DNA from 2 places in the Paenibacillus sp. FSL R7-0340 genome. Region 2 is predicted to be linked to the other one. Evidence: riboswitches for the same ligand, from Rfam matches in the RefSeq annotation. Region 2 holds a riboswitch; the other holds the start of a gene.

Region 1 (9,962 bases), 3.2 Mb from region 2:
TCGGCAAGAAGACTACTATCTCGGTGAGTTTTTGCAACGTCTGCTGTCGCCTGCCTATCCGCTTGTGATGCCTTCCGTCAAGTCCCTGTGGGCGTATGCGGAAACGGGCGTACATGCGCTGGCAGCGGCAGTCGTACGTGAAAGCTACTCCCGTGAAGCGCTTGTATCCGGTTTTACTATTTTGGGTCAAGGTCAATTATCGTTGACAAAGTTCCTGATGCTGACGGATCGAGTAATTGATTTATCTGACTTTAACCTGCTGCTGGAAACCATTCTGGAGCGATTTAATCCAGCAAGGGATTTATTTATTTTCAATCACACGTCACACGATACACTCGATTACACAGGCCGCAAGCTGAATCATGGCAGTAAGGCCATCCTGATGGGGATAGGTGAGCCTGTACGTGAATTGCCTCGTGCTTATGAGGGAGGCGATCTGCCGGGAATTCGTGAAATTGAGCCCTATTGCGGAGGTTGCCTCGTCGTATCGGGTGCGTCCTTTGAGCAGGAGCCTGAGCTGGCGGCACGTGTTTTGGAGCGATTAGCAGCGGGTGAGCAAGAGTGGCCGCTCGTCTTCATTGTAGACGATGCCAAAGAAGTCGTTCGCTCTCAAGCCTCGTTCCTGTGGACGGTATTCACACGCTTTAACCCGGCTACAGATATGTACGCAGACAGCGAAGTGCGTTTGCATCATCTGAACTATAAGCTGCCGATTGTAGTGGATGCGCGTATGAAGCCGGGGTATCCAGACGAGGTGTTACCGCGTGAGGATATTGTTAAGCTTGTAGATCAACGATGGACGAGTTATTTCGCTTGACGCCCTAATTAAACCTACAGCCGGATTTTACATTTATAAGGAGGCGTAAGCATGATACGCAAGCTACTGGGTGAGCCACCACGTGTGAACAAAGGCATCCTGCTAGATGCCATGAATAGCATGTCAGCTATGTTGAACCTGCTGGAGCGGCAAATTCAGGCTGGTGGAGATCCGACCCACGATTTTCGGAAGGCGGATATTTTAACACGCGGTCTAATGTCATCTCTGGATGAACTGGAGCAGAGCCATCATGCTTCCGCCTTTTTCCGTATGAAAGTGAAAGCCGGATATGCTGAAGATATGAGTGAGGATGAAAAATCCGATTATGCGTTATATGTTTTCTTTTATAAAGATGGGTTTGTTCGGGTTTTCTCTATTTTGGATAAGCTGGGTAACTGGCTAAATGATCTGTATGATTTAAAAACAGGGCAGTATAAGGCGCACTATTCGTATTTTACCGTGTTGCGGCAGCTCAAGTATCTCAAAATGCATCCTGTATTGACCGATAATTTAATTGATATCAAGGATACTTACAACGATGCCATCAATCGGCTGCGTAAGCGTCGGAATACGGAGATACACTATATGAATACGGAAATGCAGGATGATCTCTGGCAACGACACCGAGCTTTGTATGGAAAAATCCAACTGGAGGACCTTGATCACCATTTGGAAGATTTGCAGCAGGGCTTGGAAATGGTATGTCGGTCGCTGTCAAACGCCTTTACTCATACTGCGAAACAATGGGAGAACCGGGCAGTACGCCCAAAAATATGATAGAAAATATCCTTTGACAAAGCAATGTAAACTATCTATACTGAAACCTAGTTTCAGAAAAATGCTTGAATTATGTTTTTTTTATATAAACTTAACGGACAGCTAAAGCTGGAGTTTAACATATTTTTCTTATCCAGAGAGGTGGAGGGACTGGCCCGATGAAGCCCGGCAACCCGTTCTTTCCCGGTGTAATACACTGGGAGGGAACATGATGGTGCTAATTCCTACAAAACCGCTAGAGTTATAGCGATTTTGGCAGATGAGAAAAGGTTCGCAAGGTGGGGCCCTTTTCATTCTGTGAAAGGGGCTCTTTTTTGTATAAATAAATAGCGATTTTATACAATTCTGAGAGATGACAACTGGTTAAAAGGGTAAGGAAGAAGTGAAGGGGGTCGCAGCACGTTGATAGAGCTTAAGCAGTTAACCAAGCATTATGGCAAAGGCAACCGACGCGTTAATGCGCTATCTGGGTTGAATCTTTCTATAAAGCGTGGAGAAATATTCGGAGTGATTGGTCACTCCGGGGCGGGGAAAAGTACATTGATCCGCTGTATTAATTTATTGGAACGCCCTACTTCAGGTGAAGTATGGGTAGACGGGGTAAACCTCGCTACTGTGAGTCAATCCCAGTTACAGAAGCAACGTCGAAAAATCGGAATGATTTTTCAGCATTTTAATTTGTTATCTTCGGCAACGGTGTATGACAATATTGCATTTCCTTTGCGGTTGGTAAACACTCCCAGGGAAAAGCTGGACATGAAGGTTCGTGAGCTGCTGGAACTGGTGGGTCTGGAAGAACACAGTGGAAAGTATCCGTCACAGCTCTCAGGTGGACAGAAGCAGCGGGTAGGAATTGCGCGGGCGCTGGCTAGTGATCCTCATGTATTGCTGTGTGACGAAGCGACTTCTGCGCTTGATCCGCAAACGACGGGGTCTATCCTGAAATTGCTGTTGGATATTAATCAGCGCTTTAATTTAACCATCGTGCTGATTACACATGAAATGCATGTCATTCAAAGCATTTGTGATCGAGTTGGCGTCATTCATCAGGGCGACATCGTGGAGCAAGGCCCAGTGGCGGAAGTATTTTTGAAGCCACAGCACCAGGTAACCAAGGACTTTATCCAACGGGAGTCAGAACATCCCGAGGAGTTGCAAGCAGCGATTGCGGCAGCAGGTGGCGGTGAGTCGGCGCAGGTGGTGCGTATCTCCTTCTTGGGCAGTAAAACATATGATGCGATTCTGTCGCGTACGGCTCGAAGCACTGGTGTTGATTTTGCGATCTTGCAGGGAACCATATCTACGATTAAAAATGTACCCTATGGACAGCTGATCGTTCGTTTTGAAGGAAACCATGAGGATATAGAGCAAACGCTGCGCGAAGTGTCTGGGCAAGGACTTGATGTGGAGGTGATCGGACAATGAGCGAACTTGATTTTTCACAAGTGAGTTGGGAAGAGCTAGGAAATTCTACTCTGGAAACCCTTCAGATGCTCGGAGCATCCGCATTGTTCACCCTCATTATTGGTTTGCCGCTTGGCATATTATTGTTTCTGGCGAGTCGCTCCTCGTTAACTCTGATGAAGGTGATATACATTGTATTATCATTCATCGTTAACATTTTACGTTCCGTACCATTTATCATTTTGATCGTTGCACTTATTCCTTTTACACGATCGCTGGTAGGTACCTCGACCGGGGTGTTGGGAACCATTCCACCATTGGTTATTGGGGCTGCCCCATTCTTCGCACGTCTTGTCGAAACGTCTCTGCGTGAAGTGGACAAGGGCGTCATTGAAGCCGCACAAGCGATGGGTGCCTCGACAGGACAAATTATCCGGCGTGTGCTGTTACGTGAGGCACTTCCGGGTCTGCTCGCTGCATTAACCATTACCGTCGTTACACTCGTATCCTACACGGCAATGTCCGGGATGATCGGGGGCGGTGGACTGGGTACACTGGCTATCAACTACGGCTATTATCGTTATGAAACGGCTGTCATGATCGTTGCGGTCGTGCTGATGGTCGTATTGGTACAATTGCTGCAAATGGCGGGGGATCGTCTCGTGCGGCATTATACTCGAAAATAGGGAAAACATATAGATATCCTTATTGATCAGGACGTCTGATCCTGAATATTACAAATTATTGGAGGGGTAATAACATGAAGAAATGGGTATTGGCTGTACTAAGCTTGACATTAATTGCGGTGCTGGCGGCTTGCGGTACAAAGAGCACAACATCGGATACAAACAATGCGACCGAAAATACAGGCGGATCACCACGTGAAGTGGAGCTGAAAATTGGAGCTTCTCCTGTGCCGCATGCGGAAATTTTGGAAGCGATCAAGCCTCAGTTGGAAAAAGAAGGGGTTCGTCTCCAAGTCGTTCAGTTTAACGACTATGTACAGCCGAACGTACAATTGTTTGACAAGCAACTGGATGCTAACTTCTTTCAACATGTACCTTACTTGGATGTGATGAACAAAGAGCGCAAAATGGATCTGGTTTCTGTGGGCGCAGTTCATTTGGAGCCATTCGGTATCTACTCCCAAAAATATAAAAAGCTTGATGAAATCCCAGATGGCGCAACTGTAGCCATTCCGAACGATGCGACAAACGGAGGCCGTGCTTTGCTGCTGTTATCCAAGCAAGGTCTGATTAAGTTGAAAGACGAAGGAAACATTGAATCCACGGTGAAAGATATTACAGAGAATCCGAAAAATTTGGAATTCAAGACTTTGGAAGCGGCTATGCTGCCACGTCAGTTGCCTGAAGTGGATATTGCGTTGATCAACACGAACTACGCTCTGGAAGCGAAGCTGAACCCGACAAAGGATGCATTGGCACTGGAAGATAAAGATTCTCCTTATGCTAACGTTCTGGTAGCACGTCCTGATAATAAAGATTCCGAAGCGATTCAGAAGCTGATCAAAGCTTTGCAATCTCCAGAAACTAAAAAATTCATCGAAGATAAATACCAAGGCGCGATTATTCCAGCATTTTAAGCAGGGAACGAGAACGCATTGCACGCAAACCCCAGATTCTCTTGAACAAGAGGACTGGGGTTTCTTTTTGGATGGAGTTGTAGGGGAAGCTTAAATATTTTATACTTGGGGGTGACCGTTCTCTGTGAACAGGAGGAAAATTGTTGAGAGATAAAGTCGCATTCATAACCGGCAGTGCCAAAGGTTTAGGTAAAACGACCGCTTTGCGTCTGGCGGATGAAGGCTGTAATATTGCGCTAAATTATGTGCATAGCCAAGCAGAAGCCGAAGCGCTTAAGCGGGTGATTGAGTCTAAGGGAGTACGCTGCCTGTCTTTACAAGGGGATATCTCTGTTCAGGAAGATATCACGAGGCTGATTGGTGAAGTACAGGATCGGCTGGGCGGAGTCGATATTATGGTGAACAATGCCGGACCGTTCATCCGGGAACGCCGTCTGTTTGCGGATTACAGTGTGGCTGAGATTCATGCCATGATACAAGGGAATCTGGTCGGTACCATGTTGCTGGATCATTTGGTATTGCCCCACATGCGTAGCCAGCATTGGGGACGTATTATTCATTTTGGCTTTGGTCATGCTGGAGAAGCAAGGGCTTGGCCGCATCGCGCCGTCTACGCAGCCGCCAAGGTGGGGCTGGTGTCTTTTACGAAGTCACTGGCTGTGGAGGAAGCTCCTTATGGCATTACGGTCAATATGATCTGTCCAGGGGATATCCGAGGAGCAAATAAGGAAATGTCAATCGCCGATGTCATCGGCATGCAGGATAAAGAGACACCGCGTGGACGTCCGGGAAGTGGAGAGGACATTGCGCGAGTGATCGCCTATTTATGTGAGGAGCATTCGGATTTTATAACAGGCAATATTATGGATGTATCGGGAGGTTTAGACCCCATTCGGCCAACCATATAAGCTTAAGTGATCCTTCAGACGCTGTAACACAAAAAAGAGTCTTGAGCTTCGTTACCGAAGTCAAGACTCTCATGATCATTATGCATCAAGCATTAGAATACTTGTACCACTTCTTGGACGCCGTCGACTTCTTCGAGAAGAGCGCGTTCAATCCCTGCTTTCAGCGTGATTGTGGAACTTGGGCAACTGCCGCAAGCGCCTACCAGCTTCAGCTTAACGATGCCGTCTTCAACGTCAACCAGCTCAACGTCGCCACCATCGCGTTGCAGGAACGGACGGAGCTTATCCAGTACATCTGCTACTTCGTCATACATTTGAACGCTTTGTGTTTCGCTCATTAGAATTCAACTCCTTTCCTATACCTTTATTATTATATTACAAAGCGGGCCAAATTAAAATGCCCGTCATCCAAAGCAGGTGAAAAAATGTTAAGGCCTATTATTGAGTTTTGCACCAGTAATATGCATTGGGGTACCGATGAAATCATGTCCAAGCTGGAGCAGAATCCAGATTATGATGTGATTGAATACGGATGCCTAAGCAATTGTGGTCAGTGCAACGCCGAACCCTATGCGATGGTCAACGGTGAGATTGTATCCGCAGATTCAGCAGAGCTTCTGTACGAAGTGATTATGAACAAAATTAAGGAAGCTGAAGCATGGGATAACCTAGATTTGGATTGAAATATAATGATCCGTTTAGCCAGTTTCCTTTTGTATAGGAAATATACATCATCATTCACTCAACAAACAAAGAAGACCTGCTCTGGGAGCGGGTCTTCTTTGTTTGTTGAGCATGCGGTTAGCCAAAATGGCGTTTCGACTTCCAGAGCACGCCGCTTTTAAGCAGGCGTGGTACTCGTCCACGCAATGAGGTACTGCCCATAAAGCCATAGCCGAACCCGGCCTTCTTGCCAAGTGCGCCTAATGTACCGCGCAGCTTTAAAGGATGCGGGTGAGGCGTTTGGCCTTTCCACAGGTCGCGTACAATGTGTGCGATTTGCTCCCCTTGCACTTCTGCCGCCTGAGCGCTTGGAGAGTAGGGAAGGCTCGCACAGTCTCCGACCACATACACCTCAGGATGATCCGGTATTTGATAATACTCGTTGAGCACGATACGACCCTGAGGGTCTTTAGGGACGGCTAAATCCTGCACGATTTTTACCGGCTGAATCCCAGCCGTCCATACCACTGCATCCGTTACAATTTGCTCGTCACGGTTATAAATAGCCCCCGGCTCAATACGGGAAACCGCAACATGATTCAGCGCATTTACCTGATGCTCCTTGAACCAAGCATGTACATAGGCAGACAAACGTTGCGGGAATGCCGACAGCACCCGCTCGCCCCGATCCATAATGGTAATATTCAAATCCGTGCGGCTTTCACGTAACTCCGCAGCAATCTCAACACCGCTAAGACCGCCGCCTACAATATGGACATGTCCATATGGCTTGATTTCGTTCAAGCGCAGATAGGTTTGGCGAGTATGGTTAAACGACTGGATCGTACAGCTGTGTTCTTCAGCCCCTGGTGTATTGTGAAAGCGGTCGGTACAACCCAACGCAATGACAAGCTGGTCATAGGGCAAGGGTTCACCGTCTTGAAAATGGACAATCTTATTCTCCAGATCCATCGAGGTGACCTCTCCATATTTGCGAATAAGACGTTGTTCATCTGGAAAATGCACCCGCAAATCAAAATCAGAAACCGTACCTGCCGCTAGGGCATAGTACTCTGTTTTCAACCCCTGAAAGGGCATTCGATCCACTAAAATAACTTGAACATCGTCGGGAATGTGTTTATCCAGCAATTCTTTGGCAATGGTAAGGCCGCCATAGCCGCCCCCCAGAATAACGAAATTTTTCATCAAAATCCGCCTTCCTTTCGCTACCGTGTCCCCGGCAAATGGTCTGGTGTCTTATCGATCAAACACAAGTTTTTGTTGTTATAAAACCCGAGAATCAGGCCTGCCTTTGTCAGGCAGACCAGCGTATTCCGAGGCAGCAGATGCTGCATGGTGTGAGTAATGGGGATGAAATGCTCGCGGGAAATTTGAATCCGATATTACATTTATTCGAAAACTTCGATTTCGTTATAGAAGGTGTCCCGTTCTACAGGTATGCGTCCGGCACCTTTGACCAGCCAGATTAGCTCTTTACGGGTCAATCCGGCAGGGGTTAACGCACCTGCGGCATGGCTGATCTGCTCACGCACAATCGTGCCATGGACGTCTGATGCGCCAAAGGTGAGAGCGACCTGTGTCAATTGCGGGCCAATATTAATGAAGTAAGCTTTGACATGGTCGATATTGTCCAGCATCAGGCGGCTGATCGCAATGGTTTTGAGATCCTCGTAAGCGGAGTTACGGCGCATGATGTTGGCGTTTTTGCTTTTCGGCTGCATGGACAATGGAATAAATACCATAAATCCGTTCGTTTCGTCCTGCAATTCGCGAATTTGCAGCATATGTTCAATACGATCCTGATACGATTCGACCGAACCGTACAGCATAGTCGTATGAGTTTTCATGCCGAGATTGTGGGCCGTGCGATGTACTTCGAGATAGCGGTCCACGTTGGCTTTGGTAACACGCATCTTCTTCCGATATTCGTCGGACAAGATTTCCGCGCCACCACCAGTCAGGGATTGAAGTCCAGCCTTTTGCAGCTCCTGAAGCACTTCTTTAATACTCAAGCCGCTTATGCGTGTGAAAAAGTCAATTTCCGCTGCAGTGTAAGCTTTCAGTGTAACGTGAGGATACTTTTCATTTAGTGCCTTCAATGAGTCTACATAGTATTGGAAAGGCACATGATTATTATGACCACCGACGATATGAAATTCTCTTACCCCCGGATGGATGTGCTGCTCTACATAATCAATCATTTCCTGCCCGGACAACGTATAAGAGCCGTCCTCCCCCTGATCCTTGCGGAAATTGCAGAACGCGCAGCGCGCTTCGCATACATTGGTGAAGTACAGGCTCATGTTTTCGATAAAATAAACCTTTTTTCCGTTCTTGCGTAAATTAGCTTCGTTAGCCAACTGACCCAGTGTGAGGATATCGTCAGTTTCATACAAATATATACCGTCTTCAAGGTTCAAACGAATACCGTTCTGTACCTTTTCTACAATTTCCGCCATTCTGCGGTCTGTAAAAGGTGTAACTAATGTGGACATGCCTATTCCTCCTTCAAGTTGCTCTGTGCGAGGCTGTCCGCCAAATCAGCGGCACAAGCGCTAGGTGCGCACAGGATGTCCCGTTCCGTCGGTAAGAATCCGGCAGCGCGGATATACGATATGTGAAAAATGTTACAATGCCAGGCTACAATGATGAATGTCTCAAAATATCGCCTTTGAAATGACAAATTTCCGACAGTTTCTTTTACACACTCTTCACCTATTATAAACCTCACACCACCGGTGTTCAATACAAACGAATAGAAAAACAGGTCTTTAAGCCTGTAAGGGAAGGACATTCCATGACTTGAGCACCTGCTAATAGTGGAGTATACTGAAGGAGAACATGAAGTAAAAGAGGAGGATGGAGCTATGATTAACATCACCGATTCCGCTGCTGAGCGTTTGAAAGATATGCTGGAGCAGCAGGAAACGCCGAATATGTTTTTACGTCTGGGTGTTACGCCGGGTGGTTGCACTGGATTCTCGTATGCAATGGGCTTTGACGACAACGAGACGGATCAGGATATATATATGAACGTACAGGATATGAAGATTGTAGTGGAAAAGGAAAGCATCCGCTACCTAGACGGTCTGGAAATCGACTTTGAAGAGTCTGGAATGTCAGGCGGGTTCACGATTCATAACCCGAATGCTGTAGCGACATGTGGCTGTGGTTCAAGCTTCCGTACAGCTACGGATGCCGGGAAACCGAACGAAGAGCCTTGTTAAGATAGTTTAAAAGGGTACAATGAAAATGAATTGTCTGCAAACCTTAATGATGGGGCGTTAACAATTCGAAAATGTAAATCAAGACCTCCAGAACGGTATAGTCAGGTACTATATTCGTCCTGGAGGTCTTTTTAATATGTAAAGATTACTTTACTTAAGATCATTATCACTACGTATGGATTGGACCAATTTACTCAAGACATTAAAAAAGGCAAATACAACTGTAAAAAGTAAGAGAACTACGGGTTTAATTTCAATCTCAGAAAAAACACTATATAGAACTAAAAATGTGAAAAAGAGTACTGAGCTATTTACGTTTTGTTTTGTGTAAATAGATTTTATAAAATCCATTGTATCACTCTCCAATTTGATTATAAGAATTCAAAACATATAGTATAAGTACCTCATTAACAAAATAGAAGTTAACTCGGTATATATACCATATTGCTGATGATTTTTGAGAGAGAATATATGCGAATGTATTTAATGAACGACTTCTTATACATAAATTACAGTATTGCATACAAACCTCCAGGACTTAT
Region 2 (9,962 bases):
ATGACCTATTTTTTCTACCTCATCTGATTCGAACAAAGCAACGGTATCCTCTAAATTCAGGCGTTCGCCGCGTAGGGCTTTATCTAAAATATGGTCGATTACACTCATGGTGTATCCTCCTTCGCTGTCACAGGGCGACGAAATGAAAGACAGGACTTATGAACGAGAATGCTTTCACAAACCTGCGTTCGAACCCTGCCGTAATGTATGTTCATGACTGGCCTTGTATGTTGTCTGTGCTATTTAGCATAGTAAAACCTAATGATAATACTAACATATCTTTAGGTAAGGAACCATACTTATTCCCGCTTCTTTCTGCTTTTCACCTAGGAAAACAGGCAACTGCCAAGCTTATCTCAACATTGCATATAGACAAGAAATAGGAAAACAGAACTGAAAAGTGCATTTTTTCACACTGTCTTTCATGTCATTCTTATAGAAAACAGCAAGCCTCCTGAATGAATGGAAACTTGCTGTTTAGTACTGTACATATTTGCTCCCTGCCTGAAAACGACAAAGATACTACTGATGTGCTAACGCTCTAGCGCAGCGCCTCATCCAGATCACTAATCAGGTCGTCAATATCCTCCAGACCTACGGAGAAACGAAGTAATCCGTCCGTAATCCCGCGCTCCAATCGTACACTATGGGGCATAGCCGCGTGTGACATCATCGCCGGATACGACAAGATGCTTTCCACAGCTCCCAGACTCACCGCTACAATTGGAATACGTACGCGACTGAGGACTTCTTTTGCACGCTCACCAGAACCCACATCAAACGATATCACTGCACCATAACCGCTGGATTGACGCTCATGAACTTCACGTCCTGGATGATTCTCCAGACCCGGGTAGTACACCGCCTCAATGTCGTTGCGCTCGTTCAGCCAATTGGCGAGCTTTGCTGCACTCTTTTCGCTGTGAGCCATACGAGCCTCCAGTGTCTTCATACCGCGCATGAGCAACCATGACTCCTGCGGAGCCAGCACGGTACCCAGTCCATTTTGGAGCTGCTTGATTTGTCTCCCCAGCGATTCGGTACGTGCTACTGCAAGTCCTGCCAGCACATCGCTGTGTCCGCCCAGAAACTTGGTCGCACTGTGCAATACAATATCGACACCCTGCTCAATCGGACGTTGATAATAAGGTGTCATAAAAGTATTATCCAATAACGTCAAAAGTCCGTTATCCTGTGCCCAAGAGGTTATTCCTGCTACATCGGTAATTTTGAGTGTCGGATTGGACGGGGTTTCCATATATACAGCCCTTGTATTCTCCTGCAACGCCTCTTTCACATGGTTGAGGTCCGTCATGTCAACGAAGGTCGTTTCGATATTCATCCGTTTCAAAATGGAGGTCAGCAGTCGATATGTTCCTCCATATACGTCCTCGGAAACAATGACATGATCTCCAGCAGACAAGAGCATAAATGTAGTAGAGATGGCCGCCATACCTGATGCAAAGGCAAAACCGCTAGCTCCGCCTTCTAATAAGGCGATATAATCCTCCAAAGCTTGTCGTGTCGGATTACCTGAACGGCTATAGTCATGCTGTGGAGGATTAAAAATATCATGATGGTGAAAGGTAGAAGCTTGATAGATCGGGACGCTCGAAGCCCCCGTAACACTGTCAATTTCAGAGCCGAAATGCAGCAGCTTGGTAGCGAACTTCCGCTCTTTGTCCAGATCCTGGCCGATCCTTCTCGCATCCTCTATCATTGCTGCTCCCCTCCTTCTACTTCTTGACGTGCCGCTTCCAGCGCCGAACGCAAATCTTCAATTAGGTCGTCTGTATGCTCAATGCCGACGGAGAAACGCAACAGCCTGTCATCTACCCCGACTGCATCCCGAATTTCTGCTGGTATGTCCGCATGTGTCTGCACAGCGGGATAGGTCATTAGCGATTCCACACCGCCGAGACTTTCCGCAAACGCAATGAGCTTAATGTGACGAAGCAAAGGCTCCACATAACGAGCATCCTTTACTTTAAAGGAGAAGATACCCGTATTTCCGCTGGATTGTTTATTTTGAATCTCACGACCTGGGTGGCCTTCGAGAGCTGGATAAAATACTTCCGCCACCGCCGGATGCGTCAGTAAATAGTTAGATAGCACTGTTGCATTATGCTGATGTCGGTCCATACGCAGCGCTAACGTCTTCATCCCCTTCATCAACTGATAGCAGTCGCTCGGGGAAAGCACGGCCCCTATGGAATTGTGCAGGAAGGAAATTTCAGCTGATAGCTCTTTGCCTTTGGTTACGATCAACCCTGCCAGCACATCGTTGTGTCCGCCCAAATATTTGGTTGCGCTATGTACCACAATATCCGCGCCCAGCTCCAATGGCCGCTGGAAATATGGGGTTAGCAGCGTATTATCTACAATGGTAAGCAACTGATGTTGTGATGCCCACTCGGCAACCGCTCGAATATCAGTGATCATCATTAACGGATTTGTAGGTGTTTCTATGAATACAGCTTTGGTATTCGGTCGACATGACTGTTCGAGTGCTTCAAGATCGTTCGTATCCACATAACTTGCTGTTACACCAAATTTAGATAAAATACGCTCCAGCAAGCGATATGTCCCGCCATACAGATCCAGCGATACAATGAGGTGATCTCCCTGTCCAAACAATGCAAATACCGTTTGCAGCGCCGCCATACCTGAGCTACATGCAAAACCTGCATCACCCGATTCAAGTGCAGCAGAAGCCTCTTCCAGTACCTTTCGCGTAGGATTGATCGTCCGAATGTAATCAAATCCTGTGCTTTGACCTAGACGGGGATGGCGGAACGCCGTAGATTGGTAAATCGGGTAATTAACAGCCCCGGTTACTGGCTCCTCTACTGAACCGATTTGTGCCAATCTGCTTTCGATTTTCCACTGTTTCTCACTCATATGAATCCTCCTGTTAACTTCCATAGTGGGTGCTATAACATATCCTGCAAAAATGGATGTCAAAGACTATACTGCTGCGCTACTGCAAGGTGGTACTGTACAAGGGTAAACTACAAGCCCCTTTTTAAATCTGGGGCCCGATATCGTAAGGTGTTTCTTGGTATACATAATAGTTCAGCCAATTCGAGAATAATAAATTGGCGTGTGCCCGCCAGATTGAGGGTGGTGTGCGCTTGGGATCATCATTAGGGAAATAATTTTTGGGGACTTCAACATCCATTCCTTTGCCCACATCGCGGTCGTATTCCCATTTCAGGGAAAGCGGGTCATATTCAGAATGCCCAGTTACAAAAATTTGTTTACCGTCAAGCGTGGCTACGAGGTACACTCCAGCCTCCTCGGATTCGGATAAAACTTCTAATTCGGTAATATGATCAATATCTTCCCGCCGAACCTCCGTATGTCTGGAGTGAGGAGCATAAAACAATTCATCAAAGCCGCGTAGCAATTTTACTTTAGGTTTAATCACGGTGTGTGGAAATACGCCAAAGCATTTGTAGTCGAGCCCGTATTTAGGGACATCGAAATGATGGTATAAGCCTGCCTGTGAGGCCCAACAGATATGCATGGTCGAAGTTACATTCGTTTTCGTCCATTCAAAGATTTGCTGGATCTCCTCCCAGTAGTTAACATCCTCAAACTCAAGCTGTTCAACCGGGGCTCCTGTAATGACCATGCCGTCAAAACGACTGTTCTTGATCTCGTCAAACGTTTTATAGAACATGTTCAAATATTCTTGCGATGTATTTTTGGATACATGAGACTTCATGTGCACCAGCGTGACATCCACTTGCAGCGGCGTATTGCCGACCAAGCGCAACAGTTGGGTTTCCGTCGTCTCCTTTGTAGGCATTAAATTCAAAATGGCGATACGCAACGGACGAATATCCTGATGATAAGCCAAGCTTTCATCCATTACGAAAATATTTTCGCCCTCCAGCACTTCCTTGGCAGGTAGCGTGTCTGGGATTTTAATCGGCATGTAAACTCACTCCTTGTTCGGTAAGTTTTGCGAAAATCGTCTTGTTGAGATGCCGGGCATATAATAAAAAGACCTTTCTCAGGTTAGAGAAAGGTCATATTTGTATCCATATGCGCCTCTCTCATCTGTCAGGGCAACGCTCTTTGTACAAAGCGCGCGTCCTGCAAGAATTAGCACCGTGCGATTAAAATCGCCGGTTGCCGGGTATCATCGGGCTAGTCCCTCCACCTGCTCTTGATAAGATTTCGCTATATTCATTTTAGGTTCACAAAGTTCTTGTTGTTCACTTTAATGCATCGGCTGGGCTTCGTCAAGATGGGACTTTTAAATTTGTACCCTGCATTCACATTTTGTCTACCTTTTCCATAGGTTAAATCATATCCCTCCTATCGTTGAAGCTCTTGCCACTACTGTTGATTTAGCCCATGATTTTGCGCTTGAAAGGCCGTAGGCCGAGCGTTATACTATACAAGTGCTATTAGGCAGAAATATGGAGTAGTAGTGCAGATTTGAGTGTTTCCTGCGATACTGTGGCAATCTAAAAAAGAACATTTGAGAGGTGAATCCGGAATGGAAGGCGACCCGAGTCCGAATAGGCGGCGATCCCTGAACAACAGCATAGGAATGACTTCAGCTTGCCGAAAGACGGGACGCCAGGCTCTGCATGCTCCAAAAGCCTCCGGCTTTTGATGGGAGTGCACGCTTACCCGCACCGGCTAACTGGCTAACTGAGTCCATTCCTTATGCTTAAGGTAAACGTATTTCCGTTACGACGGAGCATAAGGAGTGACATATATGAAAATCCGTTTGGTCAACAACGGGGTTTTTACCCCTGTCGAAGAAATTGAAATGGCGCTTACTGCACCGGCAGAAGGTTTTTATTGGATTGATGCCGATGTCGATGATTTGACAGTGCTCCAGCCTTTATTTTCCATGCATGATCTTGCAGTAGAAGACTGTTTGAGTGAAGAAGAACAGCGTCCGAAGATTGAAATTTATGAAAGCCATTATTTTATCGTTGTAAATAGCATTCGTTTTGATGATGAAGAAATATTTTTGCGAGCTTTGAACATTTTTCTCGGCCGCCATTTTATCATTACGGTGACCAAGCAGAAAATAAATGAGCTTCGTACCCTCAAGCCTATGCTGTGGGAGCAAGAAGTCAGCCAGCCTGACCGTTTTATGTATCTGTTGGTCGACTTGATTGTTGACAACTATTTTCTGGTTGGTGACCGGATTGAGGTCCGCATTGAGAAGCTGGAAGAAGATATTCTAATGCATACGAAAAAGTCGCATTTGAACGAAATCATCGGCTTACGAAGTGAGATTCTGTGGCTGAAAAAAGTGCTGGGTCCACAAAAAGAAGTCATCAATACCCTGAACAAACGGGATTTGCGGCTCATCGACGATCAATTGCAAAAATATTTCAGCGACATTTATGAAAATGCTGTGAAAATTTCGGAGACTTTTGAAACTTACCGCGACTTGATGGGTAACCTTCGAGAAGCTTATCAATCCAGTATCGCCAACCGTGCCAATGAAATTATGCGTGTGTTTACGGCAATTACGACCGTATTTATGCCATTGACAGTCATTACCGGAATATATGGGATGAACTTCGATAATATGCCTGAGCTTCATACACGTTATGGCTATTTTGTCGTCATTGGTATTATGGTGGCATTAGGTGTCAGTATGTTCTGTATTTTCCGCAAGAAAGACTGGGTTTAAAAAGAACAGGGGGGAAAAGTACCGAGTTGGATACTTTTTTCGATTTTCAGCTTGGTCATAAAAAGCAGCAGCCGTGTCCTGTGTGGAACTCGCTGCTGCTTTTTAGTATGTTGAACCCTGAATGTACTTTAATACTTTAGCTTTATTCAATCAGTTCTATATTATCCAACATGTCGGTCGGGTACCTGCTGATGACGAAACCGTATACGGATCAGACGCAGACGCTCGTAAATTTGATCCAGTCCTGTTTCGGTTGCCTTTTCTTCCCCATACACTTTCAGCATGACGGGCTTGAGCAGCGTATCCCCCAACTCTTCATAAGCAGACCAGATGGCTGCCTGCTCCTCCTCAGATACATTCACCAACTCCTTGCGGATCAGCTTCTCCATATCAATGCCATCCCTGTCCAAATGCTCCACAGCTTCAATCATCTCTCTACGATGCAAACCTGTCTTCATTCCGATATGCTCCAGTGAAAGACCGTCCGAAATGCCTTCGATAATCGTTCTAGTTAGGCTGAATTTGTTCAGCTCCTGCCTGTACTGGTTCTCTTTTTGCTTGTATAGCCATGACAAAAAAACTTCTTCTTCCAGCGTCTCTGTTACCCAGTTTAACGGAAATGGTGTGGTCCGGTCATTTTGTGTCGTAATAGCCAATAGCTCCGTCCCATATTGCGACACTTTACCCTGCCCGATACCAGGCAGTTCCAACAGTTCTTCTTCGGTATGGGGAAGATAGACGCTAATGAGTCGAAGCAGCCGATTCGTAGCGATAAAATAAGGTGCTTTTCGTTCCGTTGCTGCCTTTTGCCGTCTCCACATCGTCAACTGCTCATACACTTCATCACGTGGAAACAAATCACTGTAGCAATACAGCTTTTGCAGCGTTTGTCCTCGTCCTGATGATCCTTCTTGCTCATGAAATACGCCATGGATTAAGGGCCTATAGCCCTCAGCCATTTTGAGCGCCAGCTCATGACGGTATACATGTAGTAATTCCTGCCACAAGCTGCCCTCATACCAAAGGTCGTCTATACTTTCATCCGGGACATGCTGTGTGCTCCAGCCTGCACTCCATCCCCCTTCATGCTGCCCAATCCATACCTGAGCAAAGTCCTCATAGCCCTGTTCATTTCGTTTGGACAAGCGATTTAAAAATACAATATCCATGATTTCTTCCTCCCTCATATCGTTGAAAGACAGTCCCGCACAACACAAAAACGCAAAAAAAAGCACCCATCCTGCGTATTCGCAAGAAAGGTGCTTCCCTTTTTGAGCCGTACTATACTGTTGCCTATATAATAACCGTACCTTGGAGTGCCGTCAACCATAAATTCTAATGATTCAGCTTTTCCTTTGCCAATGCCAGAGCACCGCACAATCCAGCATTGTCACCCAATCCCGGAGATACGATATATTGCTCAATATCTGTTGCCAGACTCGAATGCTGTACGTATCCGTTCAAAAGTTCTTGAAGCTTGGTACGAATGAGCGGGAACAGTTGGTCCTGCTTCATCACTCCCCCGCCCATAATAATTTTTTGCGGTGACAGGATTAATACATAGCTCATTAAAGCCTGTGCCAGATAGTACGCTTCCATTTCCCAGGCCGAGTGATCGACAGAAAGCTCATGTCCTTTAACCTTCCATCTTTTTTCGAGCGCAGGACCTGCTGCCAGTCCCTCCAAACAATCTCCGTGATAAGGACATGTCCCCTCGTAAGTATCTTCTGGGTGACGACGTACCAGAATATGCCCCATTTCCGGGTGGGATAATCCATGTATCAGCTTTCCACCAACCAAAGCACCCGCCCCGATGCCTGTACCTATCGTAATATACAGACAGTTGTCCAATCCTTTGGCGGCACCCCAAATAGACTCACCAAGTGCTGCTCCATTCACATCCGTGTCAAACCCCATAGGCACATCAAAATGCTCTTTCAGTTTGCCAATCAGATTGTAATTTCCCCAATGTGGCTTTGGCGTTGTTGTAATATAGCCATATGTATCACTACCTTCGATAGGATCAATCGGCCCGAACGAGCCTACGCCCAATGCTTCAATGCCCTTGCCTTCAAAAAATGCGATGACATTCTCCATTGTTTCTGCTGGGGTGGTTGTTGGAAAGCTCGCCCGTTCCATTACCTCTCCACGTTCGTTGCCAATTCCACATACAAATTTGGTACCGCCTGCCTCAATTGCTCCCAATACTGTCATAGTTGCTGTTGTCCCCTTTCGATAATCCGGTTCTCTCTCCACTATATTCACCTGAAATGTACCTGAGGTCAATCCCCTTATCACAATTGTATATAATCCTTCACATGACTATATAACTCCGTCGACATATGGGTATATAAATAAGGACACTAACGCACCAAGCGTCAGCATCCCTATATTACTTACTTTACTTAAATTGTCCGTATCAAGCCTAACAGCTTTATTAAGATCCGGTTGCGACACCCATCAATGTACACAAGCTTTTCATTTCAAGCTGCTCAAACTTGTCTACAATTTGCACGTGATCCAGCGTCAGCAGACAGCTATCCAAAGCACATGCTACAGGTACACCACAGTGAATTTCAGCAAGTTTGCGTGAAAGATGCAGCATATCCAAATCACTCTCAATTTTTTTACGGACCGAGGGTGTTAATTGATCCAGATTCTCCAGAATGCCCTCAATAGAGTCGTATTCCTGAACCAGCTTGAGTGCCGTTTTCTCACCAATACCTCGTACTCCTGGATAATTATCGCTTGCATCCCCCATCAGGCCTTTAAGGTCCACCACTTGACGTGGCTTAAGCCCTTTTTCAGTCAGCAGGGTCTCCGGGGTGTATACCATATAATTGCCGTGCCCTTTTTTCATAATAATGACCCGTGTCCGCTCATCCACTAATTGAAGTAAATCATGATCTCCTGAGAGAATCATTACATCCATGTCCTCATTTTGCGAATAATGACGTGCAAGCGTACCGATACAATCATCGGCTTCAAAGCCTTCCGCTCCAATGTTGGGAATGCCGAGGCTGTCCGTCACTTCACGAATCAATGTAAATTGGGGAATCAAATCATCCGGTGCGTCGGCTCGGTTTCCTTTATACGCAGCAAAATGTTCCCCACGGAATGTCGTTCCGCCCATATCCCAGCAGCAAATGACATGTGTAGGATTAAACGTTTGGACTGCGTCCCAAAAATATCGAATAAAACCATATATGGCGTTCGTTGGCACCCCAGCTTTTGTACGACGGATATAACCGTTTGCGGCGGTTGCATAATAAGCGCGAAATAGCAGGGCCATGCCGTCAACCAGCATTACGGATTGTTCATTGCGTTGTGTCACAGATTGTATTGCTCCCATTCATCATAATATTTAACCCCCACAGTATAACATATCGTGAGTGTAAATTGGGCGTTATTGAGCTTCCCATGTGCCCTCAAATGTTTCCTCTTTGAATCCTATCGTTACTTTGTTCCCGTCGGTTACAATCGGGCGTTTGATTAATCTTCCATTCGAGGATAAAAGCGAAATTTGCTCTTCACGACTCATGTCTCCAAGCTTATCTTTCAGCTTTAACTCTTTATACACCTCACCGCTTGTATTAAAAAACTTTTTTAGCTCCAGCCCGCTTTTTCGAATTAAATCTTCCAATTCCTCCGGGCCGGGCGGCTGTTCAAAAATAGGAATAAGTTCCGTCTCATGTCCCTTGTTTTGCAGCCATTTCACTGCATTACGACAGGTACTGCATTTAGAATACTGATATACTTTCAGTTGGCTCATCGCTAGATTAACCTCCATTTGGTTTCGATAGCTTATTTATATTTTATTCTGAAAAATATTGCGCTCTTAATAGCTCCTGCATTTCAGCCATATCTTCAGGTAGAGGAGCATAGAACGTCAGCCGCCCCCCGGTTACAGGATGCTCCAAGGAAAGCTCTAAGGCGTGCAAGGCTTGTCGAGGCATCCTGGCATCAAGCTGATCATATCGCTCACGTTGCGCAGCATCATCGGGTGTAATCCGGTACATTTTATCTCCGATCAACGGACAACCGATATAAGTCATATGCACTCGAATTTGGTGCGTACGCCCGGATTCCAACTTTAGTCCGATGCGACTTCCCCCGTTCCACACTTCCTCCAGCTTATACAGCGTAAGGGCAGGATAACCATCCGGGGTCACCATACGTAAATGCGGATTATCCGGGCTGCGGTCAATTGGTCCGTCTACCTTACCTTCCTGCAGCTCAGGACGCCCATGCACCAGAGCCGTATAGCGCTTATCCACCGTTCCCGCAA

The links. A riboswitch is a leader RNA that binds a small molecule or an ion and turns the genes downstream of it on or off. The one in region 2 is predicted to bind S-adenosylmethionine.
Region 1: it holds a riboswitch for S-adenosylmethionine, as region 2 does, so the genes downstream of both, MKX59_RS05870 (methionine ABC transporter ATP-binding protein) here and metA (homoserine O-acetyltransferase MetA) in region 2, are expected to answer to the same signal.

Annotation. Positions count from the first base shown of each region.
Region 1 covers NZ_JBBOBY010000001.1:1,315,174-1,325,135, forward strand. Annotated here, with positions in the region: gene MKX59_RS05860 (UbiD family decarboxylase) at 1-817, shown strand, start outside; gene MKX59_RS05865 (Cthe_2314 family HEPN domain-containing protein) at 869-1,594, shown strand; SAM riboswitch class I at 1,721-1,860, shown strand; gene MKX59_RS05870 (methionine ABC transporter ATP-binding protein) at 1,997-3,019, shown strand; gene MKX59_RS05875 (methionine ABC transporter permease) at 3,016-3,684, shown strand; gene MKX59_RS05880 (MetQ/NlpA family ABC transporter substrate-binding protein) at 3,759-4,601, shown strand; gene MKX59_RS05885 (SDR family oxidoreductase) at 4,745-5,509, shown strand; gene MKX59_RS05890 (NifU family protein) at 5,602-5,847, opposite strand; gene MKX59_RS05895 (YuzB family protein) at 5,935-6,192, shown strand; gene MKX59_RS05900 (NAD(P)/FAD-dependent oxidoreductase) at 6,311-7,378, opposite strand; gene mqnE (aminofutalosine synthase MqnE) at 7,582-8,688, opposite strand; gene MKX59_RS05910 (HesB/IscA family protein) at 9,061-9,420, shown strand.
Region 2 covers NZ_JBBOBY010000001.1:4,560,168-4,570,129, forward strand. Annotated here, with positions in the region: gene mqnC (cyclic dehypoxanthinyl futalosine synthase) at 1-108, opposite strand, end outside; gene MKX59_RS20335 (aminotransferase class V-fold PLP-dependent enzyme) at 542-1,720, opposite strand; gene MKX59_RS20340 (PLP-dependent transferase) at 1,717-2,901, opposite strand; gene metA (homoserine O-acetyltransferase MetA) at 3,026-3,943, opposite strand; SAM riboswitch class I at 4,062-4,187, opposite strand; gene corA (magnesium/cobalt transporter CorA) at 4,739-5,674, shown strand; gene MKX59_RS20355 (HRDC domain-containing protein) at 5,836-6,843, opposite strand; gene MKX59_RS20360 (ROK family protein) at 7,010-7,888, opposite strand; gene MKX59_RS20365 (5'-3' exonuclease) at 8,112-9,008, opposite strand; gene MKX59_RS20370 (arsenate reductase family protein) at 9,081-9,446, opposite strand; gene MKX59_RS20375 (RluA family pseudouridine synthase) at 9,490-9,962, opposite strand, start outside.